Catenulispora sp. GP43: one gene and its partner. The protein of the gene in region 1 interacts with the protein of each later gene in a pairwise test. Links are inferred from orthologs where the notes say so. Each region holds a gene or a part of one and is shown in the gene's direction. Other genes may lie near its edges. The genes, in order: tsaE and rlmB.

Region 1 (15,087 bases):
CGCGGCCACGGCCGCTCCGAGCGCGGCACGGCCGCCTCGCACACCATCGACCAGATAGGGCGAGACCTGTACACCCTCCTGGAGGCGGTGTGCCCGGACGGCGACGTGGTCCTCATCGGCCACTCCATGGGCGGTATGACGATCATGGCGCTGGCCGCCGAGCATCCCGAGCTGTTCGGCGGCCCGGACGCCGGCGAGCACGCGCGGGTGCGCGGCGTCGTGCTGTGCTCCACCACCGACGGTCACTGGGACGAGATGACGCTCGGCCTGCCCGCGCGGGCCGCGCAGCTGTTCCAGCGCACCGCCCCCGGGGTGTTCGCGCTGCTGGGCCGCGGCCACAGCCTGGTGGACCGGACCCGCCGCGCCGGCACGGACCTGGCGCAGCTGCTGACCCGCCGCTACGCCTTCGCCTCCGATGTGCCGCCGGGCCTGGTCCGCTTCACCGACGAGATGCTGTCCAGCACCCCGATGGACGTCATCGCCGACTTCTTCCCGACCTTCTCCGCGCACGAGAAGGTCACCGCGCTGGTCACGCTGGGCCGGGTGCCGGTGGAGATCATCGTCGGCGACCACGACCTGCTGACGCCGGCGTTCCACAGCGAGCGGATGGCCGCGGCGATCGACGCCGCCGCGCCGGACGAGGGCGGCCACGCCGGCCTGGAGATCGTCCCGGCCGGCGGCCACGTTCTGCCGCTGGAGCACCCCGACGCCGTGGACAGCGCGATCCGCCGGGTCCTGGCCCGCGCGGACGCATCAAGCCGATAGGTCCGACAGATCCATTAGGTCCGTTGGATCCAATAGGCCCATTAGGCCTAATCACTCTGCGCGTCGTGCGTTGACCGCACAATGTGGGAGCTGTGCAGACAGCGGAGGCTTCCGGCCCGCCCGGGACTTCGGAGTTCGACGACGTTTGGGTCGTCATCCCCGTCTACAACGAGGGCTCGGTGATCGCCGACGTCGTCGCCGGCGTGCTGCCGACGTTCCCGAACGTGGTGTGCGTGGACGACGGCTCGCGCGACGACTCGGCCCAACACATCGTCGGCACGGCCGCGCACCTAGTCAGCCATCCGGTGAACCTGGGCCAGGGCGCCGCGCTGCAGACCGGCCTGGAGTACGCGCTGCTGCAGGACGGCGCGGAGTACTTCGTCACCTTCGACGCCGACGGCCAGCACCGCGTCGAGGACGCCGCCGAACTGGTGCGCGCGGTCCGCGACGGCGGCGCGGACGTGGCCCTGGGCTCCCGCTTCCTCAGCGGCACCGTGCACGTGCCGTGGCTCAAGCGGGCGCTGCTGAAGACCGTCGCCGCGCTCAGCCCCGCGGCCCGCCGCCTGCAGCTGACCGACGCCCACAACGGCCTGCGGGTCCTGAACCGGGCCGCCGCCTCCCAGCTCAAGATCACCATGAACGGCATGGCCCACGCCTCGGAGATCGTGGACTACCTGGCGCGCTCGGAGCTGGCGGTCACCGAGGTGCCGGTGACCGTGCTCTACACCGACTACTCCAAGGCCAAGGGGCAGTCCCTGATCAACGGTGTCAACATCCTGTTCGACCTGTCCCTGCGGTCCCGGAGGACGCCATGATCATTCAGGCCATCCTGCTGGTGGTCGCGGCGGTCTTCCTGCTGCTGTTCATCCGGAACTGGTACTCGGTGCAGACCAGGGCCCTGAAGCGGCTGGCGTTCCTGGTCTTCATCGCCATGATGGTGATCGCGGTCCTGCGGCCCAACTGGGTGAACTCCGTGGCCCACAAGGTCGGCGTGGGCCGCGGCACCGACCTGGTGCTCTACGTGCTGGCGGTGGCCTTCGTCTTCGTCTCGGTGAACACCTACTTCCGGCTGAAGACCCAGGAGGCGCGGTTCACCGAGCTGGCCCGGGCCATCGCCGTGCGGGACGCGACCGAGCTGAACGCGCAGCGCCTCGGGCGCGGGCCGGTGCGGGAGGGGCGGCGATGAGCGGGGCGACAGATGCCGCCGGGCCTAGCGGACCGACCGATGCTGCCGGGCCGAGCGGGCCGAGCGGGGCGATCGCCGGCGACAAGATCCTGATCACCGGCGGCGCCGGCTTCATCGGCTCCGCCGTCGCCTCAGCCTGCCTCGACGCCGACCTCGTCCCGGTGATCCTGGACAACCTGTCCACCGGCCGCCGGGAGCTCACCGAGGACCGGATCTTCTACGAGGGCGACATCGCCGACACCACCCTGCTGGACCAGATCTTCGCCGAGCACCCGGACATCACCGCCGCCGTGCACTGCGCCGCGCTGACCATCGTCCCGGAGTCGGTCGCCAACCCGATCCGCTACTACCGCGAGAACGTCACCAAGACCCTGGAACTGATCGAGGGCCTGGTCCGCAACGGCTGCCGCCGCCTGGTCTTCTCCTCCTCGGCCTCGGCCTATGCCGCGTTCACTTCGGGCTATGGGGCAGGATCGCCCAGCCCCTACGCGCGCACCAAGGCCATCACCGAGTGGGTCCTGGAGGACGTGGCGCGCACCGGCGACCTGCACGCCATCGCGCTGCGCTACTTCAACCCGATCGGCGCCGACCCCGGGGCGCCGCACGTCCTGGGGAAGATGATCACCGCCTACCGGAGCGACGAGCCGTTCCACATCACCGGCGTGGACTGGCCGAACCGTGAGGCCGCCGCCCTCCGCGACGTCATCCGGGTGGGAGAGCTGGCCGAGGCGCACGTCGCGGCGTTGCGGGACTTCGACGCGATCGTGGCGCGCCACGCATCCGGCACCGTGCCCTACGAGGTGATCAACCTCGGCGCCGGGGACGGCACGACCGTCAGCACCGCCAAAGACCGCCGGCTCCTGGGCTGGACGCCGAGGTACTCCGTCGCCGAGGGCGTCCGCGACGCGCTCACCTGGGCCCGCGTCCGGGCCGGCCTGCCCGCGCCGACCCGGTCGGCGACCGTCCGGCCGGTCTCGGTCGTCGACGTCCTGATGCCCTACTACGGCGACGTCGCCATGATGCAGGAGGCGGTGCGCAGCGTCCTGGCCCAGCACGACCCGCACTGGCGCCTGACCGTGGTCGACGACGGCACCGAGCCCGGCGTCCCGGAGTGGTTCGCCGGCCTGATCGCGCAACACGGCCCCACCAAGATCCGCTACCAGCGCAACGAGGCCAACCTCGGCATCACCGGGAACTTCCAGAAATGCCTGAGCCTGGTCAGCCATCCGCTGGTCACCATGATCGGCTGCGACGACCGCATGCTCCCGGACTACATCGGCACCGTCCGGGCCCTGATGCGCGACTACCCGCGGGTCTCGCTCGCCCAGCCCGGCGTCGAGGTCATCGACGGCGCCGGCGAGGTCGTCGAACCCTGGGTCGACAAGGTCAAGCGCCGCGTCTACGCCCCGCGCGTGCACGGGGCCCTGGTCCTGGGCGGCGAATCCCTGGCCGTGAGCCTGCTGCGCGGCAACTGGATGTACTTCCCGGCGATCTGCTGGCGCGCCGAGGTCATCACGGAGGTCGGCTTCAACCCGGACCTGCGGGTCGTGCAGGACCTCGCCCTGACCCTGGAGTGGGTGCGCGCCGGGGCGCAGATCGTGGTCAGCGACACCGTCTGCTTCCAGTACCGCAGACACGCCGTCAGCGTCTCCAGCGAACAGGCCTTCAGCGGCGCGCGCTTCGCCGAGGAGCGCGACTTCTTCCTCGACGAGGCCGTCCGCATGGAGGGCCTGGGCTGGCGGCACGCGGCGCGCGCGGCCCGGGTGCACCTGTCCTCGCGGCTGCACGCGGCGACGCTGCTGCCCGGCGCGCTGCGGCGGGGCAGCCGCGACGGGGTGCGGGCGCTGGCCGGCTACGCGTTCATGCCGAACCGGCGCGGCGGGCCGCCCGGCGGGCCGGCCGGCGGGCCGGCCGGGGGAGCGGCCCGGTGAGCGGACCCGGAGCGCTGGAGCCGCCGTCGCCGCCCCTGCCGCCGTCCTCGCCCCCTCCGCCACCGCCCCCGGCGCCCCCACCGCCACCAGGACCGGAACCGGCGCCGATCCTTCCTGCCGAGCCGCCGGAACGCCGCGGCGCGAGAGTACGGCGTCGCGTCGCCTCCGTCGTCGGCCGGCCCTGGCTGCTGGCCCTGGTCGGCTTCTTCCTGGTCTCCGCCGGCTGGGCCTTCGCCTCCCCGATGTCCACCTCGCCGGACGAGCCGTCGCACATGGTGAAGGCGGTCGCGACCGCGCGCGGCGAGTTCGTGAACTCCACCACGCGCCACGAGATCACCAACGGCTTCGAGAAGACCTGGCTCGGCTATCCGCTCCCGGCCAAGTACGGGACCCTCGACGCGATGTCGGCCTGCTTCCGCTTCCAGCTGCTGTCCGCGTCCTGTGGGCAGAAGTTCGGGACCGACAACTCCACGGCGATCGTGGAGACCTCCGCGGGCAACTACAACCCCCTGTACTACTTCCCTGTAGGGGTGCCCAGCCTGTTCCTCCCTGGAGTCTCAGCGCTATACGGAATGCGCCTGTCGTCCGCGCTGCTGAACTCCGCACTGCTCGCCGCGGCGGTCGGCCTCGCCGCCGGCTGGCGCCGACCGGGCTGGCCGGTGCTCGGCGTCGTGGCGTGCGGAACCCCGATGGCGCTCTTCCTGAGCGGCACGGTGAACCCCAACGGGATGGAGGCCAGCGCCGCCGTCCTGGCCTGGACCGCCGCCATGTCCCTGGCGCTGGACGACGACCCGAAACCGGGCCAGGTGACGCGGCGCGCGATCGGGCTGGCCGTCGGCGGCGCGCTGCTGGCGAACACCAGGAGCCTGGGCATCGCCTTCGTGGCCTCCGTGCTGATCGCGCTGGTGATCGTGGCCGGCCCGCGCAAGCTCGTCTGGCTGGCCCGGTTCCGCGGGGTGCAGATCATGATGGGGGTGCTGGTGCTGGGCGGCGTCGCGGCGTTCCTGTGGAACCGCTACGCCGACACCCTCGTGACCTCGACTGTGTCCTTCCCGGACCTGAAGGCGGGGACCGTCTTCAACGAGGTGTTCTGGAGTTCCGGCACGTACATCATCCAGGTGGTCGGCACCCTCGGCTGGCTCGACGTGGCGTTGCCGCCGGGCACCACGATCGCCTGGTTCGCCGTGGCCGGGCTGCTGGTCCTGTGCGCCTTCGGCGTCGCCCGCTGGCGGGAGGCGGTGGTGATCGCCCTGCTGATCATCGGCACCGTGGCGATCCCGCTGGTCGCGCAGGTCCTGGAGGCCAAGCGCTTCGGCATCGGCTGGCAGGGCCGCTACATCCTGGCCTGGGTCCTCGGCCTGCCGGTCCTGGCCGGGCTGCTCATGGCCCGCCGCATCGGGGCGGACCTGCCCAACGCCCTGGAGCGGCGGGCCCCGGTCGCGGCCACGATCGTGCTCGCACTGGCCGGCCTCGGCGCCTTCTACTGGTCGATGACGCGCTACGCCCACGGCGGCTGGCGGAAGTACGCGATCGCCCCGATCGAGTGGAGCCCGCCCGGCGGCTGGCTCCTGTGGTGGATCGTGTACGTGGCAGGGCTCGCGGTGCTGGTCGCGGCGGTCGCGGTCCGACGGCGGGACGCGCTGTGGCATCCGCCGCCGGCTCCTCCGGCTCCCTGAATGCTGGTTTCCCTTAGGGGTCTTCTTCGCCGGTTTCCCTTAGCGAATCCCTCGGCGAATCCCTTAGCGATTCCCTCAGTGGTTCCGCGGCCCGGCGAAGTTGTTCATCCAGGACTGGTCCCCAGTGGCTGAACACTCGTGGTTGGGCGCGTACTTCGGGCAGCTGCCATCGGGCTTGCGCATTGTCTGCGACACGTAGGCGAGGATCTTGTAGCTGTTCGTCTTGGCGGGCATCCAGTAGTCCGACACCGACGACGCGGCGCTCCCCAACACCAGCAGCACTGCGGCCAGCACCCCGACGTGCGCCCCGAGCCGCGACGGCAGCGGCGGCCAGGCTCCCAGCCGCGACGCGGCGAAGGCCGTCGCCGCCGCACCCAGCACCAGGATGCAGTACAGCAACTGGTTCCCGGTGCGCGGCCACAGCTGCACGGTCCCGGTCGCCCACATCCGCGAGGCCACCTCCATCCGCCACAGCCACGTCCCGCCGAACACGCAGGCCACCGTCACCGCCAACGGCCGCCGCCACCCCAGCCACAGCGCCACCCCGAGCCCGGCGAACGTCAGCACGCTGAACAGCCCCACCCCGGCCAACTCGCCCGGCGGCGGCCACTGCCCCACATCCCCGGGCATGTCGGTCCGCCACATGGAGAAGAACGCCGGATCCGTATAAGCGTCGAAGCCATAAGCGCGGTCCACGTTCCCGGAACCGGTGAGGTCCTTGACGTACCAGCCGCACAACACCCCGAACACGGCCACCGTCACCCCGACGAACGCCAGCAGCTTCCAGACCCGCGCCTTAGCCCAGGGAAACAGCAGAAGCACAGCGGCGACCAACCCCGGCGCGCTCCACAAAGAGGACCCCGGGTAGATCAGGAACAGGACGGAGTACAGCAGCCCGAACAGCACCGCACTGACCAGCACCCGGCGCCAGCTCATGTCCCCGACGCGCATGGTGTGCCGCACCGAAACCACGAACACCGGCAAAAGCACGATCATCACAATGGCGCCATACGGCTTGTAGGGATCGATGATCGCGTACGCCGGCACCACCCCCACCACCAGCGCCCACACCGGACTGAGCACGAAACGCCACGCCACATACGCCGCCGGCCCCGTGACCGCGGCACCGCCGATCTCCATGTCCCGGAACGCCGAAGCGGTGTCGCCGTGGTGGAACAGCTGGGCCCACCACGCCAGTGCGTGCAGCGTCAGCGGCGGATACGTCGGATTCGGATTGCCGTGCCCGTGCACGATCGACTCCGACCACTCCACCAGCCGTCCGGTATCCCCGTTCAAGCCGAACAACGGCCACGGCGTCCCCTTCAACGCCACCACGATCCCCCCAGCCAGGAACCCCGACGCCAAGCCCGCCAAAGCGGCGCACACCAGGTGCTTCACCGCCCGATACAGCCGCCCTCCGCGCCACCGGTGCGCCACCATCAACGCCGCCAGCAACAGCACCCCCAGCACGGTGAACCGCACCTGCAACGCCGCCAACGCACTGACCTGCCCGGTCCGATCCAGCGGATCCACATCGACGAACCGCGCCGCGACCGGCATCACCAGCGCCCCGACCAGCGCCGCGACCACCTCGCCGACCGGGAGAGCGGCCCGCCGCAGGGTCGGGCGGACCGTCGACCAGCGTCCGGTTGTGCCGGCGGTCATCGTGTTCGGCCCTGGCCGGCCAAGACCGCGGCCCGCCGCACGGCCGGGCCGACCGCCGGGCCGACCGCCTGCCGGACCCCCGACCACCGCCCCGCTCTCCCGCTGGTCATCGCGCTCTGCCCTTCGCCGCGTGCTCGGCCCCGCTGCCGGGGGAACGACCGAGATCGCCGCCGGTCACGGTCGCACCGATCATCGAACCCTGCCCCTGCGCAGGTGCCGGACCGGCCCGCCGCCCCGGCGCCCGCCCAGGGCGCCCATCGCCTCCGGCACGCCCTCGGCCGCCCTCAGCGCCTCCGTCAGCCCCCACGCCATGACCAGCACCACCGTCACCGGCCCCCCGACCCCGCCGGCGGCCGCCGCGTGCAGCGGATCCACCGGCAGCTCCACCAGGACCACCATGACCACCGCCCCCGCGCCCCAGGCGATCGGCACCAGCCGGTGCCGGTCCATCGCCACCAGCGTCGGCTGCAGGATCGCCGCCGTCATCAGGAACACCGTCCCGATCCCCAGCACCGCCAGAAGTTCGTGGGACAGCACCGCCTTCGTCCCGAAGAACACCCGCAGCACCCACGGTCCGGCCAGCGCCAGCACCGCGGTCCCGGCCAGCCCCAGCGCCACCACCGCCCCCAGCGCCACCCGCACCCGGGCGCGCAGCGCGGCGTGGTTCCCGCGTGCCGCCGAACGAGTGAGGTCCGGCAGCAGCATCGCCTGGATCGGCGAGATCAGCAGCAGCGGGATCCGCACCAGGACGAACGCCTGCCCGAACGCCGCCGCCACCGCGTCGGAGTTCGTCAGCCGCGTGCTGGCGACCAGCGGCGGCAGATTCGCCACCAGCTGCGTCAGCAGGCTCCCGGCCACCAGCAGCGCCAGGCCGCCGGCCGCCGAGCGCTCCCCGGTCTCGAACGAGGAGACCTCGACGTCCATCCGGTCCCGCGCGCCGTCCTCGAACCCCTCGCGCAGCCACCACAGCCCGGCCAGCGTCGCGAACCCCTGCGCCGCGGCGAACGCCAGCGCGTACGCCCACGCCGGCCCGCCCCGCCCGGTGAGCACGAACACCGCCACGCACGGCACCAGCCGCCCCAGCCCCTCGGTCGCGAGCGTCGCCGCGTACCCGTGGAACTCCTGCCGCCCGCCCAGGATCCCGCGCACCCAATAACAGGCCGATCCCACCCCCGCCGCCAGGACGAGCGCGGCGAACAGGTCCCACTGCCCCCGCAGCGGACCGGACACCAGCACCGGCGACAGCGCCAGGAGCGCCACCAGCGTCAAACCGAACAGGCACGCCGCGTGCAGCCGCGCCGTCCGGGCCACCGGCGCCACCGGACGCCGCTCCGCGATGGCCCGGCTCGTGGCCCGGCTGGTCTCCTGCTCCAGCCCGACGAACACCCCGAGCGTCACCAGCCCGGCCAGGAAGTACAGCGAGGACAGCGCGGCGGCGTCCGTGGACGTCGAGGAGTGCCCGGTGACCGCCAGGAACACATACCCTGACAAACCCACCAGCAGCAGCCCCGCGGCCATCCCGACGGAGGCCCTCATGCTCACCTCCGGTGCGGGAGTCCTCGGCGCCGATCATGCCCGGCGCGGAATGCGGGTAATCAGGGCAATAAGCACAGAAGGCGGTATATGCGCCCTACGCGAACTTCGGTCAGCCCACAGCGTCTCGACGCGCGCAACTCCTGAGATCCGCGGGGCCCGGTACGGTGGACCCATGTCGGTGATCCCTGACCAAGCCGGACCCGGGCTGCCCGGACCCGTCCTGGAGACCCCGGTCGCGACCGCGGGCGAGATGAAAGAACTCGGCCGCCGCCTCGGCGCGCGGCTGCGCCGCGGCGACCTCGTGGTGCTCACCGGCGACCTCGGGGCCGGCAAGACGACCTTCACCCAGGGGCTCGGCGAGGGCCTGGGCGTCCGCGGCCCGATCACCTCGCCGACCTTCGTCATCGCCCGCGTGCACCCCTCGGTCGCCGACGGCGGGATCCCGCTGGTGCACGTCGACGCCTACCGCCTCGGCTCCCTGGACGAGCTCGACGACCTGGACCTGGACGCCTCGGTCGAGCAGTCGGTGACGGTCGTGGAATGGGGCGAGGGCAAGGCCGAGGTCCTGACCGACGACCGGCTCGACATCGTCATCTCGCGGGAGTTCGCCGAGGAGCTCGACGAGCCCGGCGACTCTGACGTGCGGTGGGTCGTGGTGCGCGGCATCGGGGAGCGGTGGACCGACCGCGACCTGGCCGCGCTCGAGGACACGGCCGGCTGAGCCGGCCCGCCCCGGGCAGAGCCCTACGCCACCACGACGACCTGTGTCTGCAACGCCGCGAACTGCCACACCGCCAGCGCGTCGTTCTGCGTCAGCCGCACCCCGCCGGTCTTCGCCTCCGGCTTCGGCGGCATCTCGTCGCCGGCCAGCGAGGCGACCGCCTCCATGGCGAACTTCGTGGTGTCGTTCTTCGGGCCCCACAGCACCTCGTACTGCACGGCGACGCGGTCGGCCGACTGGTTGTTGGCGATCCGCTTCGACACCGCGTAGGTGCCCGCCGCCGGAGTCACCGTGCTCGGCACCACCGCCGCCGACAGCTGGACCTTCTCGTCCGGGCCGACCAGCCAGATCCGCGCCTTGGACAGGCTGTACACCATGCGCTTGCCCGTGCCGCTGGAGGCCGGCAGCGCCAGTGCCGGGTCCGGAGCCGGGGTCACCGTCTGGCCGGCCGAGTTCGTCGAGGCCGGCGGCTGCTGCTTGGCGGCGGCCGCCGCCGGGGCCTTGTTCGGCGCCGAACCGTTGGCCTGCACGGCCAGCACGCCCACTCCGACCAGGGCCGCGGCGGTGATCAGGGCGACCGAGGCCATCGGGTTCACGCGGCCGCGACTGGCCCGCGCCGCCGACCGCGGACCGTTCTGCTGCTGGCTGGTCATGGGTCGTATGGTGCCAGAAAGATAGGCTGTGCGGGTGCTCCTGCTCGCGTTCGACACCGCAACCCCGGCCATCACCGTCGCCCTGCACGACGGCGCTGACATCCTCGCCGAATCCACCACCGTGGACGCCCGGCGCACCGGGGAACTGCTCGCACCCGGCATCACCGCGGTCCTGACCGCCGCCGGGCGCAAACCGGGGGAGCTCACCGGAGTCGCCGTCGGAGTCGGACCCGGCCCCTTCACCGGACTGCGGGTGGGATTGGTCACGGCGCGCGCCCTCGGCGACGCCCTCGGCATCCCGGTGCACGGCGTCTGCACCCTCGACGTGGTCGCTTATCAGACCGGCAGTACGGAGCCCTTCGCCGTCGCCACTGACGCGCGCCGTAAAGAGGTCTACTGGGCCCAGTACACGGACCACCTGACCCGCTCCACCGAACCGGACGTGGCGCACCCCGCACTCATCGCCGAACGCCTCACCGGACTCCCGGTCGCGGGGGAGGGCGCGCGCCTGTACCCGGACGCGTTCCCCACAGCGATCGAGCCCCGCCACCCCTCTGCCGCGGCTCTGGCAGAACTCACTATCAAGCGTCTGCAAAGCGATCCCGGCTCCCTGCTCTTCCCCGAGCCGCTCTATCTGCGCCGCCCGGACGCCGTCGAACCAGGCACCCGCAAGCGTGTCTCCACGAGCTGACGGCACGATGTCCACAATGGCGCCGACGCTGCGTCCGTTCCGCTGGTGGGACATCGAGATGGTCCGGCGGATGGAACAGGACCTGTTCCCCGAGGACCCCTGGTCCGTGGAGATGTTCTGGTCCGAACTCGCGGACGTCCCGCACTCCCGCTACTACGTCGTCGCGGAAGCCGACGGGGACATCGCCGGCTACGCCGGCCTGATGTCCCAACCCGGCGCCGCAGTGGGCACCGTCGAGGGCTGGGTCCAGAACATCGCGGTGGCCCGCGCGCACCAGGGCCGAGGACTCGGGACGGTCCTCCTGGAAGCGCTTCTGGACGAGGCTGTGCGCCGGAAGTGCGTAGAGGTCTGGCTGGAAGTGCGCACAGACAACGACTCCGCGCAGCGCCTGTACACCCGCCACGGCTTCGAGCCCGCGGGCATCCGCCGCGGGTACTACCAGCCCGGCAACCACGACGCGCTGATCATGAGGAAGGCACTGGCGTGACGGCACTGCACCCATCGAAGAACCCGGCCGACGAACCGTTGGTCCTCGGCTTCGAGACCTCCTGCGACGAGACCGGCGTCGGCATCGTGCGGGGCCACACCCTGCTCGCCGACGCGGTGGCCTCCAGCGTGGACGAGCACGCGCGCTTCGGCGGCGTCGTGCCCGAGGTCGCCAGCCGCGCGCACCTGGAGGCCATGGTGCCCACCGTGCAGCGCGCGCTGAGCGAGGCCGGCGTGACCCTGGCCGACATCGACGCCATCGCCGTCACCGCCGGCCCCGGCCTGGCCGGCGCCCTGCTGGTCGGAGTGGCCGCCGCCAAGGGCTACGCACTGGCCCTGGACAAGCCCATCTACGGCGTCAACCACCTGGCCGCCCACATCTGCGTGGACCAGCTCGAACACGGCCCCCTGCCCGAGGGCTGCGTCGCCATGCTGGTCTCCGGCGGCCACTCCTCGCTGCTGTTCGTCCCCGACGTCACCGGCGACGTCCAGCCCCTGGGCCAGACCATCGACGACGCCGCCGGCGAGGCCTTCGACAAGGTGGCGCGGGTCCTGGGCCTCGGCTTCCCCGGCGGCCCCCTGATCGACAAGGCGGCCCGCGACGGCGACCCCGAGGCGATCGCCTTCCCCCGCGGCCTCACCGGCCCCCGGGACGCCCCCCTGGACTTCTCCTTCTCCGGCCTGAAGACCTCGGTCGCCCGCTGGGTGGAGAAGCGCGAACGCGCCGGCGAGAAGGTCCCCATCGCCGACGTCGCCGCCTCCTTCCAGGAAGCGGTGGTGGACGTCCTCACCCGCAAAGCCATCCTGGCCTGCAAGGAGCAAGGTGCGGACCACCTGCTCATCGGAGGCGGCGTCGCAGCCAACTCCCGCCTGCGCGTCCTGGCCGAGGAACGCGCCGCCAAGGCCGGCATCCGCGTCCGTGTCCCGCGCCCCGGGCTCTGCACCGACAACGGCGCCATGGTCGCCGCTCTCGGCTCCGAACTGGTCCGCCGCGGCCGCACCCCCTCCACCCTCGATTTCCCAGCGGACTCCTCCCAACCAGTAGTGGATGTGATCGCCCGATGACCGGTCCCGGCGGCAAGACCGCGAAGAACCAGAGCCTGATGTGGGAAGTCCGCTGCGAGCCGGGCAAAGCACCGGCGGTGGAGGAGTGGGTCCGCGCAATCATCGTCCCGCCGCTGTGGGAGGACGAAGAAGTCGCCTCCTATAACGCGTACAGCTCCGTGGGACAGGACGGTGACCGCGTGGTGGTGGTCATCGACTACCTCGGCGCGGCCCCGGCCACCCTGGCTGCCGACCCGCCGGAGCGGCTGATCGCCCGCCCTCCGCACGCGTGGGTTTTCCAACGCCTTGACGTGTGAATGTCCTCGGATTAACCGTCTTAAGCAACTCTTCAGGTTCCACAAACGTCCTCCCTCAGTAGTGAAACCAGGCGGGCTCCGGGGGCCCGCCTAACTGAACTGAGGCATCGGCGTGACGTACGAGGACCAGGACCTTCCCATCGGCTGCGGCTGCGAAGACCACGACCTGACACCGCCCTCAGGCGCGGCCTACACCAACGCCTCCCGCCGACGCTTCCTGCGCAGCGCCGCGGGCCTCGCTATGGCGGCGCCCACCCTCTTGGCCGCTGCCTGTGGCTCCGGCAGCTCCTCCTCGACGGGCGCTAAGCAGAACACCGGTGCCGGCGCACCGACGACCACCGGCAGCAACGGCGGGTCGCCCGGCGCGCCCTCGCAGCCGTCCAGCGCTTCCTCCACCAACGGCTCCGGCGTGCCCGGCCCCGAAACCGCCGACGCGGCCCTGCTGGCATCCCGCTACGACGGCCTCAAGCCCTTCGCCCCGGCCCCGCCGCCCCCGGCGACCAAACCGGTGAACACCAACGTCGATCTCCCGCCGGTCATCAGCCACATCCCGACCGACCAGAAGATCTGTTTCCTCACCATCGACGACGGAGCGGAGAAGGACCCGGCCTTCCTCCAGATGGTCAAGGACTTCCGCATACCGATCACGATGTTCCTGGCCGACTGCTTCATCCAGGACGACTACAACTACTTCACCCAGCTCCGCGACACCGGCTACTGCACCATCCAGAACCACACGCTGCACCACCCCGACATGACGACCCTCAACGCCCAGCGCCAACTGACGGAGGTCACCGGCCAGCAGCAGAAGCTCGTCAAGAACTACAACACCCACCCCTACCTCTTCAGGGCGCCCTTCGGGAACTCCAACAAGGCCACCCAGGAGGCCTGCAAGCAGAACGGGCTCAAGGCCATCTGCTACTGGCGGGCCACCTTCCAGAAGCAGGGCTTCCAGTGGCAGGCGGCCGACAAGAAGCTCCGCCCCGGGGACATCCTCCTGGCGCACTTCCGCGGTCCCAAGGCCAACGGCAAGGGCTGGCCCGAGATGCACGAACTGATGACCAACCTCTTCCGCATCGTCCAAGAGCAGGGCTATACGTTCGCCCGCCTGGAGGACTACGTCTGATGTAGCGGCAGGGGCTTCAGCGGCAGAACCTCAGCGGCAGGACACGGTCACACTGACCGGAAACCCTGCCTGCCCACCGCTCGGCCCGACGAACCCCAGCGTCCCCGTCATCGTGGACGACGCCGGCGCGCTGGGCACCACCCCACCCGTGCTCACCAACGGATCCGTCTCCGTGAGCACGACCGTGTTCCCGCTCTGCGACGCGCTGCCGCCGGTGTAGTGCGCCACCCAGTCGCCCAGAGCGCTGCCGAACACCGCTGTCGCGCGCATCGTCACCTGGGTCGGGCCCCAACTGCAGCTGTCACCGGTGAGGCTGATCAGAACCGGCCGGGGGTCGGTCGTCGTCGGGCGCGGAGCCGGGCAGCGGGCCGCCTGTTCGGGCGTCGTCGGGTGCGAGCAAGGGTCCGTGGACGTCGGCTTCGCCGGCGGGGCCGACGGAGCCGAAGAGCGGGGCGCGGCGGCCGATTGCGAGGTGGCCGCCGTGGGCGGATGTGTCGCAGCCGCTCCGGCGGTGGTGGTGGCGCTCCCGGACGAGGCGTCGCTCGCCGGCGCCGGCGCCGACGCGGCCGTGGTCGTGAGCGGGTTGGTCGGAACAGGGCTTCCCGAGGTGTCCGGGTCCGCGGTCGGCCCCTGGCTCGTGGCCGAGGCCGAGGCCGAACTCGCCGCTCCGGCGTTCGCCACCGTTGCGCCACCGCCCCCGCAGCCGGCCGCCATCAGTGTCCCCGCGACTGCCAGTGCGGCCGGTGCGAGCGCCCGAGCCCGCCGCGACATCGTCATTCCCGCTCCCCTGTCCACCCCGGCCCGCTGCGTGCCGAGCCGCGAGAGCGTACCACCATGATCACGACCCGACGCGCCCCCTGGCACTCCACTTGACCGAGTGCTAAAGGCGCGCCTAATCTCGCTTTGGCACCCTCGCACCGAGAGTGCCAGCGCGATACGGCCGGACCCTGGCACCCGCGACGACAGGTTCCGCAACCAGTTCACCATCGCCGATCCGTCACGCGAACGAAAGGTCACACATCGTGGCTACCGTTGCCATCAAGCCGCTCGAGGACCGCGTCGTCGTCAAGCCGCTCGACGCCGAGCAGACCACCGCCTCCGGCCTCGTCATCCCGGACACCGCCAAGGAGAAGCCGCAGGAGGGCGTCGTCCTGGCCGTGGGCCCGGGCCGCTGGGAGGACGGCAAGCGCGTCGAGCTCGACGTCAAGGAGGGCGACATCGTCCTCTACAGCAAGTACGGCGGCACCGAGGTCAAGTACAACAACGAGGAGTACCTCGTCCTGTCGGCGC
Region 2 (14,947 bases), on another replicon or contig:
CCACGGTGCCGGTCACCTGCGCGGTGCCGGTGGCCGGGTCCACGACCACGACCATGTCCAGGGCCTGCAGGTCGCCGCTGGCACCGGCGGCGAAGTTCGGCTGGATCTGCAGGGTCGCTGCGCCGCCGCCGGCGGCGCAGCCGGTCGCGACCGCTGCTGTGCCGGCGACTGCGGCGATGACGAGGGCGATGCGCATGCTCTTCACGGCGGAACGGCTCCTAGACGGTCCAACTGGCTCATGGGCCGCCGCCGTTGTCGATCGCGGTGGTGCCGGGTCCGGTCGCGGATTCGTGCGACTTCCCGACCACCCGATGAAATGGCGGCTCGCAGCCAGTGTAAAAGGGCCTCAGATCAGCTCCGGGCCCGGGGCCCGATCCACCGGAGTGATGTTCGCTACTGCCCGGGAGCGGGCAGGCCGGCAGCCGCCGTGGCGGGGGGCCGTGGCGTGTCCGTGGCGCGTCCGTGTCAGAACCGTGCCGCGGCGCGCCGGAGGCACGCCGCGGCGGCGGGTGTCACCAGAAGACGAGGAAGCCCAGGGCGCGCCCGACACGCCGGGTGACCCCGGCCAGGGCGCGGAAGGGCCACGTCAGCACGGACCAGGCCCTCGCCCGGGCCTTGGCCCGCGCGACCTCCCGCCGGTAGGCCCGCACCTCGGCGTCGAGGGCGGAGATGTCGTCGGGGACGACCACGACCTGGAAGCCGCTGTCGTCGCCCGGATCGCCGAAGGAACCGAAGGAATGATCGCCGTTGTCGCGACCTGGACTGTTCACCTGTGTCTGCACCCACCCCACGCGTCGTCGTCGGGAGCCGTAGCGTCATTGTGCGCTTTGCAGAGCGTTGTGCCCAGAGAGATGGGGCTCGTAATCCCGCTGGGATTCCCCGATTTTCCGCGCCCCCGCCCCCCGCTATCGATCGAGATCGACCAAGATCGACCGCCGTGCCGGATGGAGATCGTCGGGCGCTTTGCGATGGCGATTGAGCTGCACGAGCACGCCAAAGGGGGGTTTGTCAAGCCCCCACGGGTGCGCTGACCTGCGCAAACGGTCTTCAGAACGGGCGTACAACGTGGTATCCTGGAGAGCCACGGAAGGGGCACTTATCACATGACGTTCAAAGTTGGCGAGACCGTGGTCTATCCCCATCACGGGGCCGCGCTCATCGAGGATATCGAGATCCGCGTGATCAAGGGCGAGCCGAAGGAATACCTCGTGCTGAAGGTGGCGCAAGGTGATCTGACCGTACGCGTGCCCTCTGAGAAGGCCGAGTACGTCGGCGTGCGCGACGTGGTCGACCAGGGCGGCCTGGAGCGCGTGTTCGACGTTCTGCGCGCGCCGCACACCGAGGAGCCGACCAACTGGTCGCGCCGCTACAAGGCGAACATCGAGAAGATCCAGTCCGGCGACGTCATCAAGGTGGCCGAGGTGGTGCGCGACCTGTGGCGCCGCGACCGCGACCGCGGGCTGTCCGCCGGCGAGAAGCGCATGCTGGCCAAGGCACGGCAGATCCTGGTCAGCGAGCTGGCGCTGGCCGAGGCCACGAACGAGGACAAGGCGGACGCCATCCTCGACGAGGTCTTGGCTTCCTAAAGGTTCAGCGCTTCCTGAAGGCTCGGCTCCACCGCTTGTCCTGAATCGTGTGAGCACCATCGTTCTTTTCAGCATGAGCACGCCATCCGGCCCCGCGGCAGCAGCCGTCGGGGCCGGCGGCTTGTTGTGCGCTAATGTCCCGAGCCGTGAGCATGAGTACTGATCCCGCCCCCGAGACCGGACCCGCGGCCGCGCCCGGCCGGGCGGCCGTGATCGTCCCGGCCGCCGGCCGGGGCGAGCGGCTGGGCCCCGGCGCCCCGAAGGCCCTGCGCGAGCTGGGCGGTTTCCCGCTGCTGGTGCACGCGGTCCGCACGCTGGCCGCCGCGCGCTCGGTGGACCTGGTCGTGGTGGCCGCGCCGCCGGACCCGCAGGGCCTGGCCGAGGTGCAGCGGCTGGCGGCCGACCTGCCCGGCGACACCCGCGTGGTGGCCGGCGGGAGCAGCCGGCAGGAGTCGGTGGCGCTGGCGCTGGCGGCCCTGCCCGAGGACTGCGACGTGGTCCTGGTCCACGACGCCGCCCGCGCGCTGACCCCGGTCGACGTCGTCGAGGCGGTGGTGGCCGCGGTGCGCGGCGGGGCCGGCGCGGTGATCCCGGTGCTGCCGGTGACCGACACCATCAAGGCCGTGGACGGCGATCTGGTGACCGCGACCGTGGACCGCTCCACACTGCGCGCGGTCCAGACGCCCCAGGGCTTCACCCGCGCCATACTCACCAAGGCGCACGCGGCCTCCGACCCGGCAGCCCCCGCCACGGACGACGCCGGACTGGTCGAGGCGCTCGGCCTGCCGGTGCGCACGGTCCCCGGGCACGCCGAGGCCTTCAAGATCACCACACCGTTCGACCTGGTACTGGCCGAGGCCGTGCTCAGGAGGCGGCGGTGACCGCCCTGCCGCTGGTCGGCATCGGGGTCGACGTCCACGCCTTCGAAGAAGGGCGCGAGCTCTGGATCGGCGGCCTGCACTGGCCCGGCGAGGTCGGGCTGGCCGGACACTCGGACGCCGACGTGGTCGCGCACGCCGCCTGCAACGCGCTGTTCTCGGCGGCCGGGCTCGGCGACCTCGGGGCGCAGTTCGGGACGAGCGACCCGGAATGGGCCGGCGCCTCGGGGCTGAAGCTGCTCGGCGAGGCGGCGCGCCGGGTGCGCGAGGCCGGGTTCGAGATCGGGAACGTCTCGGTGCAGCTGGTCGGAGTCCGGCCGCGGATCGGCAAGCGGCGCGCGGAGTCCGAACAGGCGCTCAGCCAGGCGGCCGGGGCCCCGGTGCGGCTGGCGGCCGCGACCACCGACGGGCTCGGATTCACCGGCAAGGGCGAGGGACTGGCCGGGATCGCGACCGCGATCGTGTTCGGCGCCGTGGTGAGGCCCGAGCGATCGTGAGCCGATCGACGCTCCGGCCGAATCCCGCTGATCGCTCGCACTGTGCCCCCTGTCGGTCACGGTGGGACGACAAAACGATGATCATCCCACGATCGCGGGGCAAAATTGACGGACCCGGCACGGGGTCGAAACCCCGTGTGCTAGGAATGGAAACGTGAACCTCATATCCCGCTGCTGCGCCTACGACCCGCGTCGGCGACGCGGTCGAGAACTGCACGTGCAGCGTTGTGGCCGGGGATTCCGGACACACCGCCTCCGCGGCGCGCGCCAGCGCCGCAGATGAGGACGTTGTCGATCCCGGTCTCCACGCCCCACTTGCCCACCTGGTCCGCGCGCTCGGCGTAGGGCCAGGACAGGTCCCGGTGGAAGATGTGGCCGCCGGGCATCGCCAGCTCCGCCTGCAGATCCTCGGTCGTCTTGGCCTCCAGGCACGGCCGGCCCTGCGCGTCCAGCGCCAGGCAGTCGGCCAGCGGCTCCTCCAGATAGGCGTCCAGGCCGGCCACCGCGGCCCGCACCATCTCCTCCTTCGTCGCGCCGCCGGGCAGGGTGTGCAGCGAGAACAGCGTCAGGGTCTGCACGTCGGGCCGCTTGAGCAGGTCCTTGCCCAGGATCGAGCGGTCGGTGAGGGTGTGGCAGTAGACCTCGGAGGGCAGCGGGTCCGGCAGCCGGCCGGCGTGTGAGTCCTGATAGGCCTGGCGCAGGTGCGCGGCGCCCTCGTCGATGTGGAAGGTGCCGGCGAAGGCCACGTGCGGGTCGGCCCCGGACTTCAGGCGCGGCAGATGGTCCAGCAGCATGTTGATCTTCAGCTGGGTGCCCTGCGGCTGCGTCGCCCCGGACCCGCCGCGGCCGAGCAGCCGGGTCAGGACCGCCGGCGCCACCCCGGCCAGCACGTACCCGGCCTGGACGACCTGCTCGGCACCGTCGCGGTCGCGGTAGGTGACCTCGGCGCGGCCGCCGCCGGCGTCCGGGTCGATGTGCGTGACCTCAACCCCGGTGAGGATCCGCGCGCCGGCGTCCACGGCCGACCGGTGCAGCGCGTCGGTGACGCTGCCCATGCCGCCGATGGGGACCCGCCACTCGCCGCTGCCGTTGCCCATGACGTGGTACAGGAAGCACCGGTTCTGCTTCAGGCCGGTGTCCCCGGCCCAGCTGTCGGTGCCGATCAGGGCGTCGGTGAGGACCACGCCGCGCACCAGGTCGTCGCCGAAGAAGCGCTCCACGGCCGCGCCGATCGGCTGCTCGAACACCCACTCCCAGGCCTGCCCGGCGCCCTCCTCGCGGGCCAGCGCCTCCAGCTGCCCGCGGCCCAGCAGCGGGTTCAGCAGCGTGGGGGCCAGCGCCCGGGCCAACTTGCCGAGCTGCTCGTAGAACTTGGTCCAGGCCCGGTACTCGGCCTCGCCTCCGGTCAGGCGGCGGAAGCTGTCCTCGGTGGCGGCCCCGGGGCGGCGCTCGACCAGCAGGCCGGTATCCCGGCCGGCGCGGCGCACCGGCGTGTAGGAGGAGACCGGGCGGCTGCGCAGCTCGATGACCAGCTCCAGGTTGCGCACGATCGTGTAGGGCAGCAGCGACACCAGGTAGGAGTAGCGCGACAGGCGGGCGTCGACCCCGGCGAACGGTGAGGCGCTGACCGCGGCGCCGCCCACGGAGTCCAGGCGCTCCAGCAGGGTGACGTGCAGGCCGGCGCGCGCCAGGTAGGCCGCGGCCACCAGCGCGTTGTGGCCGCCGCCGACCACGACGACGTCGTGGCGCGAGGCGCCGGGGCGGGGCGTGCGCTCGGCTCGTTCAGGCAGTGCCACTGTCACCTCGGGCGTCCTTCCCTGTCTGGTTCCGATCATCCCATGTCCGGCCCGCATACCAGGCGTGGGTCTGGCATCCCGGCGCGCCGGTGGGGTATACCAGGCCTCTGTTGCCGGGCGGCGCGCCCGGCGGAGGGGGTGGGGGGGATGTCCGTCGAGTCCGGCGATGCGGGCGAACAGCGGGTCTGGCACCCGGCGGCGACGATGGACGCCGCCATCAAGGCCGAGGTCCGGGCAGCCGTCAGCGCGGCCGGGGAGGCGGTCGCCGGGACGGGCGAGGACGACCCGGCCGAGGCCGACGATCTCGAACGAACCATGGTCGTGAAGTACGTTCCCCTTTCGGCTCCGCCGGAACCCGCCCCACCAGTCCCTGTGATGACATCGGAACCGGCGGCGCTCGGCCCGGAGCAGATAGCGCGCCACATCGCCCGCGCCGAGGCCCTGGCCGAACTCGGCCGCCGCCAGCAGGCCCTGGACGTCCTCAACGAACTGATCGTGGCCGGCGCCCAGGACGTCCGCGTCTGGCGCGCCCTGGCCGCGGTGTACCTGGAGACCGGCGACGGCGAGAAGGCACTGCGCGCCGCGGACTGGGTCGTCACCTTCGCCCCCGACGACGAATGGGGCTATCGCCTGCGGGCTTCGGCCCTGCGCCTGCTGGCCCGCCTCGACGAGGCGGTCGCCGCCGCCGAACAGGCGGTCCGCCTCGGCCCGCAGGTCTGGCAGAGCCGCGCGAGCCTGGCCGCCGCCCTGGAAGCCAGCGGCGACCTGTCGCAGGCCGCGGCCGAGGCCCGCCGGGCGTCGGAGATGGCCGCGGTCCTGGACCCGGAATCGGCCTCCGAGGCCAAGGAGATCGAGGAGGCGGTCGCCAAGGCCTCCGAGGAGCACGAACAGGCCCCGGAGTCGGTCGCGCTGGTCGCCGATCTGGAGGCGGTCCTGGCCTCCCGCCCGGGCCCCGACGACGACAGCCTGGCGCACGTCGGCAACCTGGTGCTCCGCTCGATGGAGTTCAGTGCGGCGGCGGGCTGGCTGGTCGCCTTCGGCGGCATCGCCATCCCCGGCTTCGACATCAGGTTCCTGATCCCGCTGGCGGTCATCGCGGTCCTCGCGGCCTGCCTGATCGGCCCGGCCCGCAAAGCCGGCCGCGACCTGTGGCGCTACCTGGTCGAGTACCTGTGGCAGGACACGAAGACCCGGGTCGCGCTGGTGATGACGATCGCGGCCCACGTCTTCATGATCACCGGCAGCTCGCTGGGCCATGTGCAGGGCGGCTCGACGCTGATGGTCGGGCTGATCAGCCACCTGGTGGGACGGCTGACGCTGCACCGGAAGGCGCCGGAGCTGAATCCGGTGCGCCGGGGCGGCGGGACGGTGCGGACGGCGGAGTAGCAGCCACGGCCTCAAGCCACCGCGGGCTCGGCGACCGGCTCGCTCTCGATCCTCGGGCTCCGCACCAGCAGCGCGCGCATCAGCACCGCCGCGGCACTCAGCCCGAAGATCACCACCGCCATCGGCATCCCGCTCGTCTTGCTCCCCAGGCCGGTCAGCGGAGCGAAGATCGCCCCGAACAGGAACTGCCCGGTCCCGATCAGCGCCGAGGCCGCACCGGCCACCGCGGGCTCGTACCCCGACAGCGCCAGCGCCGTCACCTGAGGCATGATCACGCCGATCGACGAGACCATCAGGAACAGCCCGACCAGGGTCCCGGTCAGGTCGCCCCCGAAGAGCGCGGTGGCCGCCAGCAGGATCGTGCTGCCGCCGAACGACATCACCAGCCCCGCGCCGAGCAGGCGGCTCGGCGCCACGCGCCCCACGAGCCGGCCGCTGAACTGGCCGGCGATCATGATGCCGAGGGCGTTGGTCCCGAACGCGAAGCTGAACTGCTGCTTGCTCAGGCCGTGGATGTTCTCCAGCACGAACGGCGAGCCGGAGATGTAGGCGAACATCGCCGCGAACGCGAAGCCGCCGGTCAGGATGTAGCCCATGAAGCGGCGGTCGCGCATCAGGACCCGGAAGGTCCGCAGCGTCGCCGGCAGTCCCCCGCCGGAGGTCCCCCGCGCTCGCGGCGGCAGCGTCTCCTTCAGCCCGAGCACCGCCGCGGCCAGCAGCGCCACGCCGATCGCGGCCAGCACCACGAACACCCCGCGCCAGCTCATGAACCGGGTCAGCTGCCCGCCGATGACCGGGGCCAGGATCGGCGCCAGCCCGTTCACCAGCATCAGCGTCGCGAAGAACTTGGTGAGCGCGTCCCCCTCGTACAGGTCGCGCACCATCGCCCGCGAGATCACCAGCCCCGCGGCCCCCGCGAGTCCCTGGAGCAGCCGGGCGGCGGTGAGCGAGTACACGTCGGGGGCCACGGCGCAGAACAGCGAGGTGGCCGCATAGGCGATCAGCCCAATGGCCAGCGGCTTCTTGCGCCCCCACGCATCCGACATCGGACCGGCCACCAGCTGGCCGACCGCCAACCCGATCATGCACGCGGTCAGCGTCAGCTGGACGTTCGCCTCGGGCGTTCGGAAGGAATGCGCCAGATCCGGCAGCGCAGGCAGATACATGTCGAGCGACAACGGCCCGAACATGGAAAGCGCCCCCAATATCAGGAGCAACTTCAGCGGAGCCCGGTTCGCACGCGTCACCACCCTATGAGAGCACATGGCAACTGAAGACAATTTCGCCTTCCACCCCCCGGTATCCTTGGGGAATGACTCTCCGCCTGTATGACACCGCCGCGCGAGCGACGCGCGAGTTCGTACCCGTCACCCCAGGCAAAGTCTCGATCTACCTGTGTGGCGCGACCGTCCAGGCCCCGCCGCACATCGGCCACGTCCGGTCGCAGCTCTCCTTCGACATCGTCCGCCGCTGGTTCGAGTACCGCGGCTACGACGTCACCTTCGTGCGCAACGTCACCGACATCGACGACAAGATCATCCGCAAGGCCGCCGAGCAGGGTGTGGAGACCTGGCGGGTCGCGCAGGCCAACGAGTACGCGTTCCAGGACGCCTACCGGCTGCTGGGCTGCGAGGACCCCTCCGTCGAGCCGCGCGCGACCGGGCACATCCCGGAGATGATCGCGATGATGCGCAAGCTCATCGACGACGGCCACGCCTACGCGGCCGGCGGCGACGTCTACTTCCGCGTGCGCTCCTTCCCCGAGTACGGCGCGCTGGCCCACTTCAGCGTGGACGACCTGGAGGAGCAGCCGCTCGACGACGTGGCCCCGACCACACACAAGGAGGACCCGCACGACTTCACGCTCTGGAAGGCGTCGAAGCCGGGCGAGCCCTTTTGGGACACGCCGTGGGGTCCGGGGCGTCCGGGCTGGCACCTGGAGTGCTCCGCGATGGCGCACCGCTATCTGGGCACGAACTTCGACATCCACGGCGGCGGCGTCGACCTGATCTTCCCGCACCACGAGAACGAGCAGGCGCAGTCGCACGCGTTCGGCGACAAGTTCACCAACTACTGGATGCACAACGGCTGGGTCACCCTCAAGAACGAGAAGATGTCCAAGTCGCTGGGCAACTCGGTCCTGGTCACGGAACTGGCCAAGCAGTACCGGCCGGTGGTCCTGCGCTACTACCTCGGCACCCCGCACTACCGCTCGATGATCGAGTACACGGAGGACTCGCTGCGCGATGCCGACACCGCGTACTCGCGCATCGAGGGCTTCGTCACCCGGGCCCTGGAGACGGTCGGCCCGACCGAGTCCGCGGCCGAGGTCCCGGCGGCGTTCGCGGAGTCCATGGACGACGACTTCGGCGTCCCGGGCGCGGTGGCCGTCCTGTACAACACCGTCCGCGAGGGCAACACCGCCCTGGCCGCCGGCGACAAGGAAGGCGTGGCCTCGCACCTGGCCTCGGTGCTGAAGATGCTGGACATCCTCGGCCTGAACCCGCTGGACGCGCAGTGGGCCGGGGCCGCGGGTGCCCCGGGCTCGGCCACCGACCTGCGGCCGGCCGTCGACAGCCTGGTCAAGGTGGCGCTGGAGCAGCGGCAGGCGGCGCGCGAGCGCAAGGACTACGCCGCCTCCGACGCCATCCGCGACCAGCTGGCCCGGGCCGGCATCACCGTCGAGGACACCCCGAGCGGTCCACGCTGGACCATCGCCTGACACCGGGGCGGTCGCCCGACCGGGCCCTCCCCACCGTGCCCCCGCCGCGCCGCAGGTAGCGTGGAGCGGAGGCACGGCCTCTGAGCAGAATTCACAAAGGAAAGACATCATGGCGAGCAAAGGCGGCGGCACCGGCGGCCGGGCGAACAAGCCGGGCGCGTCGAGCTCCCGGAAGGGCGCGCAGAAGGGCTCCGGCGGCCAGCGCCGCCAGGGCCTGGAGGGCCGCGGCCCGACGCCGAAGGCCGAGGAGCGCACCGGGCATCCGGCGGCCCGGCGGGCGAAGTCGGCGGCCAAGCGCGCCACCGCCGCGAGCCCCCGCTCGGGCGCCGGTACGCGCAGCACGGCCCGTCCGACCCGGCGCACCCCCGGCAAGGGCGACGCCGAGCAGGTGGCCGGCCGCAACTCCGTGGTCGAGGCGCTGCGGGCGCAGGTTCCGGCCAAGGCCCTGTACGTCGCGCAGTACATCGACAGCGACGACCGGGTCCGCGAGTCCATGAAGCTCGCGATGGAGCAGGGCGTGCCGCTGCTGGAGGCCCCGCGCCACGAGCTGGACCGGATGACCAACGGCACCCTGCACCAGGGCGTGATGCTGGTCATGCCGCCCTATGAGTACGCGCACCCGGACGACCTCCTGGAGGAGGTGTTCGCCAACGGCGACACCCCGCTGTTCGCTGCGCTGGACGGCGTCACCGACCCGCGCAACCTCGGCGCCGTGATGCGGTCCGTCGCGGCCTTCGGCGGGCACGGCGTGATCGTGCCGGAGCGCCGCGCGGCGGGCATGACGGCCGGCGCGTTCAAGGCCGCGGCCGGCGCCGGGGCCCGGCTGCCGGTGGCCCGTGCCGGGAACCTGACCCGCGCGCTGGAGGCGTACAAGAAGCAGGGCGTGATGATCGCCGGGCTGGCCGCCGACGGCGCGGTGCCGCTGCACGAGCTGGAGATCGCCACCGAGCCGCTGTGCCTGGTCGTCGGCTCCGAGGGCAAGGGCATGTCGCGGCTGGTGTCCGAGCTCTGCGACGTCACCGTCTCGATCCCGATCGCCTCCTCGACCGAGTCGCTGAACGCCGGCGTCGCCGCCGGAATCGCGTTGTACGAGGTCAACCGTCGGCGCGCCGAAGCGCGCGGCTGACCGCGAAGTATCAGGCACCACCGCACCACTCAGCTAGGAGAACAGCTCAATGGCGAGCACTGAAAGCGGCAGTTCCGCACGCCCGGCCCCGATCGGGCCGGTCGACTCCTCGAAGACCCCGCGCTTCGCGGGCTTCGCGACCTTCGCGCGGCTGCCGCGCCTGGACCAGCTCCCGGCCGGCGAGAAGGCCGACGTCGCGGTCCTGGGCGCGCCCTTCGACTCCGGCGTCTCCTACCGCCCCGGCGCCCGCTTCGCGCCGGCGGCGGTGCGCGAGGCCTCGCGGCTGCTGCGGCCCTACCACCCGGGCCTGGACTTCTCGCCGTTCGAGGCGGTCCAGGTCGCCGACGCCGGCGACATCGCCATCAACCCCTATCTGCTGGACCAGGCGCTGGAGCAGATCGAGGAGCACTCCGGCGAACTGGTCGGGGCCGGGTCCAAGCTGGTCACCATCGGCGGCGACCACACCATCGCGCTGCCGCTGCTGCGCACGATGGCCCGCAAGCACGGACCGGTGGCGCTGCTGCACTTCGACGCGCACCTGGACACCTGGGACACGTACTTCGGAGCGCCGTACACCCACGGCACGCCGTTCCGCCGCGCGTTCGAGGAGGGCATCCTCGACTCCTCGGCGGTGGCGCACGTCGGCACCCGCGGCCCGCTGTACAGCAAGCAGGACCTCACCGACGACCAGCGCATGGGCTTCGGCATCGTGACCTCCGCGGACGTGATGCGCCAAGGCGTGGACGCGGCGGTCCAGGCGCTGCGCGAGCGGATCGGCGACCGGCCGCTGTACGTCTCGATCGACATCGACGTCCTGGACCCCGCGCACGCCCCCGGCACCGGCACCCCCGAGGCCGGCGGCATGACCAGCCGTGAACTGCTGGAGATCCTGCGCGGCCTGGACGGCCTGAACCTGGTCGGCGCGGACGTGGTCGAGGTCGCCCCGGCCTACGACCACGCCGAGATCACCTCGATCGCCGCCGCGCACGTGGCCTACGATCTTGTGACGTTGCTGGCCATGCAGGGGCGGTGAGGCGCCGCCCCTGAAAAGGGGGACTTCCGGTGCTGCCACCCGACAACCACGTCCACAGCGAGTACTCGTGGGACGCGCTCGCCGGTTCCATGGAGGGGACCTGCGAGCGCGCTGTCGCGCTCGGGCTGCCGTCCATCGCCTTCACCGAGCACGCGGACTTCAGCATCTCGGAGATGACGGCGGACAGCTACTTCCCGCAGGCGTGGCAGCGCTACGTCGAGGTGGTGGACGGCCGCAGCATCCTGACCCCGCCGCGGATCGACCTCACCGGCTATCTGGAGACGCTGGAGCGCTGCCGCGAACGCTTCCCGACGCTGCGCATCCTGTCCGGCGTCGAGCTCAGCGAGGCGCACTGGTTCCCGGAGGAGACCGCGGATCTCCTGAAGCGCGGCGGGTTCCAGCGGATCCTCGCATCGCTGCACACCGCGTCGGCGCGCGACGAGGACTACGCCGACATCTCCGTGAGCATCAAGCGGGGCGACGCCGACGTGGAGTACCGCCGCTACCTGGCCGAGGCGGCGCTGCTGATCGAGGAGTACGACGGGTTCGAGGTGCTGACGCACATCGACTACCCGGTGCGCTACTGGCCCGAGGGGATGCGCTTCGACCTCGACGCCTTCGAGGACGACATCCGCCTGGTGCTGCGGACCCTGGCGCGCGCCGACAAGATCATGGAGTTCAACACCCGGGTCCCGCTGGACCCCCGGGTCGTCGGCTGGTGGCGTCAGGAGGGCGGGAAGGGCGTGTCCTTCGCCTCCGACGCGCACCTGCCGGAGGCGGTCGGCCGCGGCTTCAAGGAGGCGGCCGAGGTGGCCCGGGCCGCGGGGTTCAAGCCGGGCGCAGATCTGTTCGACTTCTGGGTGCGGGACTGACCACTTGTCGAGCTGGAGCCGCCACTCTCGCCACCACGGCGAGATGCGTTCCAGCGTTGCGGACCTACGCTTGAGGACATGACCACCCTTCGGCTGGCCTGCCTGCAAGCTCCGGCGACCGATCACCCCGATGGCGCCCCGGATCCCGTCGCCGACCGCCGCGCCAACCTGGCCGCGCTGGCGGACGCCGCCGCCGGGGCCGCCGAGGGCGGCGCGCGCCTGCTCATCACCCCCGAGATGTACCTCACCGGCTACAACCTCGGCGCCGAGGTGATCGCCGAGCTGGCCGAGGAGCGCTTCGGGCCCTCGCAGCAAGAGGTGTCCGCGATCGCCGCCAAGCACGGGATCGCGATCCTCTACGGCTACCCCGAGCGCGACGGCGACGGTGTCGTCTACAACGCCGTGCAGCTCATCGGCGGCGACGGCGCCTCCAAGGCCAACTACCGCAAGACGCACCTGTTCGGCGACGTGGACCGCGAGGCCTTCGCGCCGGGGTCGGAGCTGGTGGTGCAGGCCGATCTGGACGGCTTCCGGGTCGGCTTCCTGATCTGCTACGACGTCGAGTTCCCCGAGCCGGTGCGGGCGCACTCCGACGCCGGGACGCAGCTGCTGCTGGTGCCCACCGCCCTGATGCGGCCGTACGAGTTCGTGCCGCGGCAGATCGTGCCGGCGCGGGCGATCGAGTCGCAGCTGTTCGTGGCGTACGTGAACCGGGTCGGGGTGGAGCGGGACTTCGTCTACGCCGGCGAGACCCGGGTGGTGGCGCCGGACGGCCGGGAGCTGGCGGTCGGCGGCGACGGGGAGCAGCTGCTGCTGGCCGACGTGGACCTGGACGACCTGGCGGCCTCCCGCGACCTGAACACGTATCTGCAAGACCGACGAACCGACCTGTACAGAGCTCACCAGTGACTTTTAGGGAAGCCCACCGATGACATCCGCCGTCCCGGCCACCGTGCACGAGGTCACCGACCACGTGCACTGCGACTCGCACAAGCCGATCACCATGTTCGGCCCCGACTTCCCCTTCGCCTACGACGACTACGCCGCGCACCCGGCGGGCCTGGGGTCGGTGCCGGAGGCGGCGCACGGGACCGAGGTCGCGGTGATCGGCGGCGGCCTGTCCGGGCTGGTGGCCGCGTACGAGCTGCTGAAGCTGGGGCTCAAGCCGGTGGTGTACGAGGCCGACGAGCTCGGCGGCCGGATGCGCTCCACGCCGTTCCCCGGCGTGCCGGGGGTGAAGGCCGAGATGGGGGCGATGCGCTTCCCGCCGTCCTCCACGACGCTGTTCGACTACCTCGAGCGTGCGGGGCTGCGCACCGAGCCGTTCCCGAACCCGCTGGACGCCGCGACGCCGTCCACGGTCATCGACCTCAAGGGCGTCAGCCACTACGCCACCACCCTGGAGGACCTGCCGGCGATCTACCACGAGGTCGCCGACGCCTGGGCCGACGCGCTGGACGACCCGGCGCACGGCGCCGAGTTCTCCGCGATGCAGCAGGCGATCCGCGAGCGGGACGTGGCCACGGTGCGGGAGATCTGGGGCCGGCTGGTGCACCGGCTGGACGACACCTCGTTCTACGGCTTCCTGGCCGCGAACCCGGCCTTCAAGTCCTTCCGGCACCGCGAGGTGTTCGGCCAGGTCGGCTTCGGCACCGGCGGCTGGGACACGGACTTCCCGAACTCGATGCTGGAGATCCTGCGCGTCGTCTACACCGGCGCCGACGACCACCACCGGCGCGTGGTCGGCGGCTGCCAGCAGCTGCCGCTGGCGCTGTGGTCGCAGTCCCCCGACACGCTCGCGCACTGGCCGGCCGGCACGTCGGTGCGGTCGCTGCACGAGAACGGCCACCCGCGCCCGGCCGTGACCCGCATGTACCGCACCGGACGCGGCATCACCGTCGCCGACGCCGCGAACGAGATACGCACGTACCAGGCCGCGGTGTTCACCGCGCAGAGCTGGATGATGCTCTCGAAGATCAAGGTCGACGAGGCGCTGCTGCCCGCGGACGTCTGGACCGCGGTCGAGCGCACGCACTACATGGGCGCCTCGAAGCTGTTCGTCGTGGTGGACCGGCCCTTCTGGCGCGACCCGTCCCCGACCGACCCCGACCGCGACACGATGTCGATGACCCTGACCGACCGCATGCCGCGCGGCGTGTACCTGCTGGACGACGGCCCGGACAAGCCCGGCGTGATGTGCCTGTCCTACACCTGGGTCGACGACTCGATGAAGTTCGTCCCGCTCTCCCGCGAGGAGCGCCTGGAGGTGATCCTGGCCTCGCTGGCGGAGATCTACCCGCACGTCGACATCCGCTCGCACATCATCGGCACGCCGCTGACCGTCTCGTGGGAGACCGAGCCGTATTTCATGGGCGCCTTCAAGGCGAACCTGCCGGGCCAGTACCGCTACCAGCGCCGCCTGTACACGCACTTCATGCAGGACGAGCTCCCCGAGCACCAGCGCGGCCTGTTCCTGGCCGGCGACGACATCTCCTGGACCGCCGGCTGGGCCGAGGGCGCGGTGACCACGGCGCTGAACGCGGTGTGGGGCGTGATGAAGCACTTCGGGGGATCGACGAGCCCTGAGAACCCCGGGCCGGGCGACGTGTTCGACGAGATCGCGCCGCCGATGCTGGACGAGGTGTAGGGCGCCCCGGGGCCGGGCCGGGCCGGGCCAAGCCGAGCCAGCCGAGCCGGGTTCGGGGGCCCGGCCCGAGCCCGACCCGAACCCGCCGCCGTCAGCCGGCCAGCCACTCCGCGACGAGCGCCCCGAAGGCCGCCGGGTCGTCCACCCACGGGAAGTGCCCGGCGCCGTCCTGCACCTCGAAGCGCACCCGCGCCTTGGGGAACAGGTCCGCCAGCTCCTTGGCGCGCTCCGGCGTGGGGCCCGGGTCACGGCCACCGGCCAGGATCAGGATCGGCAGCTCGACCGTCGCCAGCGCGGCGATGGTGGCCTCGGGCGTGAACACCCCCTCTGCGAAGTGGATCTCCTGCTTCTCCTCGTCGGCCGGGAGGGCCGCGGCATGGGCCTGGGCGGCGGGTGTCCAGGCG

Evidence for each region.
Region 2: the proteins of tsaE (region 1) and rlmB interact in binary tests that used the Escherichia coli proteins (3 or more experiments, as listed by UniProt). The link is inferred for Catenulispora sp. GP43 from one-to-one orthologs.

Annotation. Positions count from the first base shown.
Region 1 is NZ_JBGCCT010000005.1:171,071-186,157, forward strand. The notes cover bases 7,813-10,705. They hold tsaE (tRNA (adenosine(37)-N6)-threonylcarbamoyltransferase complex ATPase subunit type 1 TsaE), read left to right. Parts: upstream 7,813-8,931; coding sequence 8,932-9,480; downstream 9,481-10,705. Other genes in these bases: ABH926_RS12935 (lipopolysaccharide biosynthesis protein), read right to left, coding at 7,813-8,759; ABH926_RS12945 (hypothetical protein), read right to left, coding at 9,504-10,133; tsaB (tRNA (adenosine(37)-N6)-threonylcarbamoyltransferase complex dimerization subunit type 1 TsaB), read left to right, coding at 10,168-10,705. Outside these bases: ABH926_RS12905 (alpha/beta fold hydrolase), read left to right, coding at 1-765; ABH926_RS12910 (glycosyltransferase family 2 protein), read left to right, coding at 858-1,580; ABH926_RS12915 (DUF2304 domain-containing protein), read left to right, coding at 1,577-1,951; ABH926_RS12920 (NAD-dependent epimerase/dehydratase family protein), read left to right, coding at 1,948-3,882; ABH926_RS12925 (DUF2142 domain-containing protein), read left to right, coding at 3,879-5,558; ABH926_RS12930 (hypothetical protein), read right to left, coding at 5,634-7,223; more of ABH926_RS12935, read right to left, coding at 7,413-7,812; more of tsaB, read left to right, coding at 10,706-10,824; rimI (ribosomal protein S18-alanine N-acetyltransferase), read left to right, coding at 10,841-11,311; tRNA (adenosine(37)-N6)-threonylcarbamoyltransferase complex transferase subunit TsaD, read left to right, coding at 11,308-12,375; ABH926_RS12965 (hypothetical protein), read left to right, coding at 12,372-12,671; ABH926_RS12970 (polysaccharide deacetylase family protein), read left to right, coding at 12,784-13,797; ABH926_RS12975 (hypothetical protein), read right to left, coding at 13,828-14,067; ABH926_RS12980 (hypothetical protein), read left to right, coding at 14,105-14,635; co-chaperone GroES, read left to right, coding at 14,817-15,087. UniProt on the Escherichia coli protein: Required for the formation of a threonylcarbamoyl group on adenosine at position 37 (t(6)A37) in tRNAs that read codons beginning with adenine.
Region 2 is NZ_JBGCCT010000001.1:636,337-651,283, forward strand. What follows is about bases 8,230-10,982. They hold rlmB (23S rRNA (guanosine(2251)-2'-O)-methyltransferase RlmB), read left to right. Parts: upstream 8,230-8,974; coding sequence 8,975-9,991; downstream 9,992-10,982. Other genes in these bases: cysS (cysteine--tRNA ligase), read left to right, coding at 8,230-8,865; speB (agmatinase), read left to right, coding at 10,041-10,982. Outside these bases: ABH926_RS02865 (hypothetical protein), read right to left, coding at 1-205; ABH926_RS02870 (hypothetical protein), read right to left, coding at 513-770; ABH926_RS02875 (CarD family transcriptional regulator), read left to right, coding at 1,104-1,586; ispD (2-C-methyl-D-erythritol 4-phosphate cytidylyltransferase), read left to right, coding at 1,739-2,467; ispF (2-C-methyl-D-erythritol 2,4-cyclodiphosphate synthase), read left to right, coding at 2,464-2,961; ABH926_RS02890 (phytoene desaturase family protein), read right to left, coding at 3,123-4,796; ABH926_RS02895 (tetratricopeptide repeat protein), read left to right, coding at 4,905-6,143; ABH926_RS02900 (multidrug effflux MFS transporter), read right to left, coding at 6,155-7,423; more of cysS, read left to right, coding at 7,456-8,229; more of speB, read left to right, coding at 10,983-11,024; ABH926_RS02920 (PHP domain-containing protein), read left to right, coding at 11,054-11,896; ABH926_RS02925 (carbon-nitrogen hydrolase family protein), read left to right, coding at 11,975-12,805; ABH926_RS02930 (flavin monoamine oxidase family protein), read left to right, coding at 12,825-14,543; ABH926_RS02935 (alpha/beta fold hydrolase), read right to left, coding at 14,635-14,947. UniProt on the Escherichia coli protein: Specifically methylates the ribose of guanosine 2251 in 23S rRNA.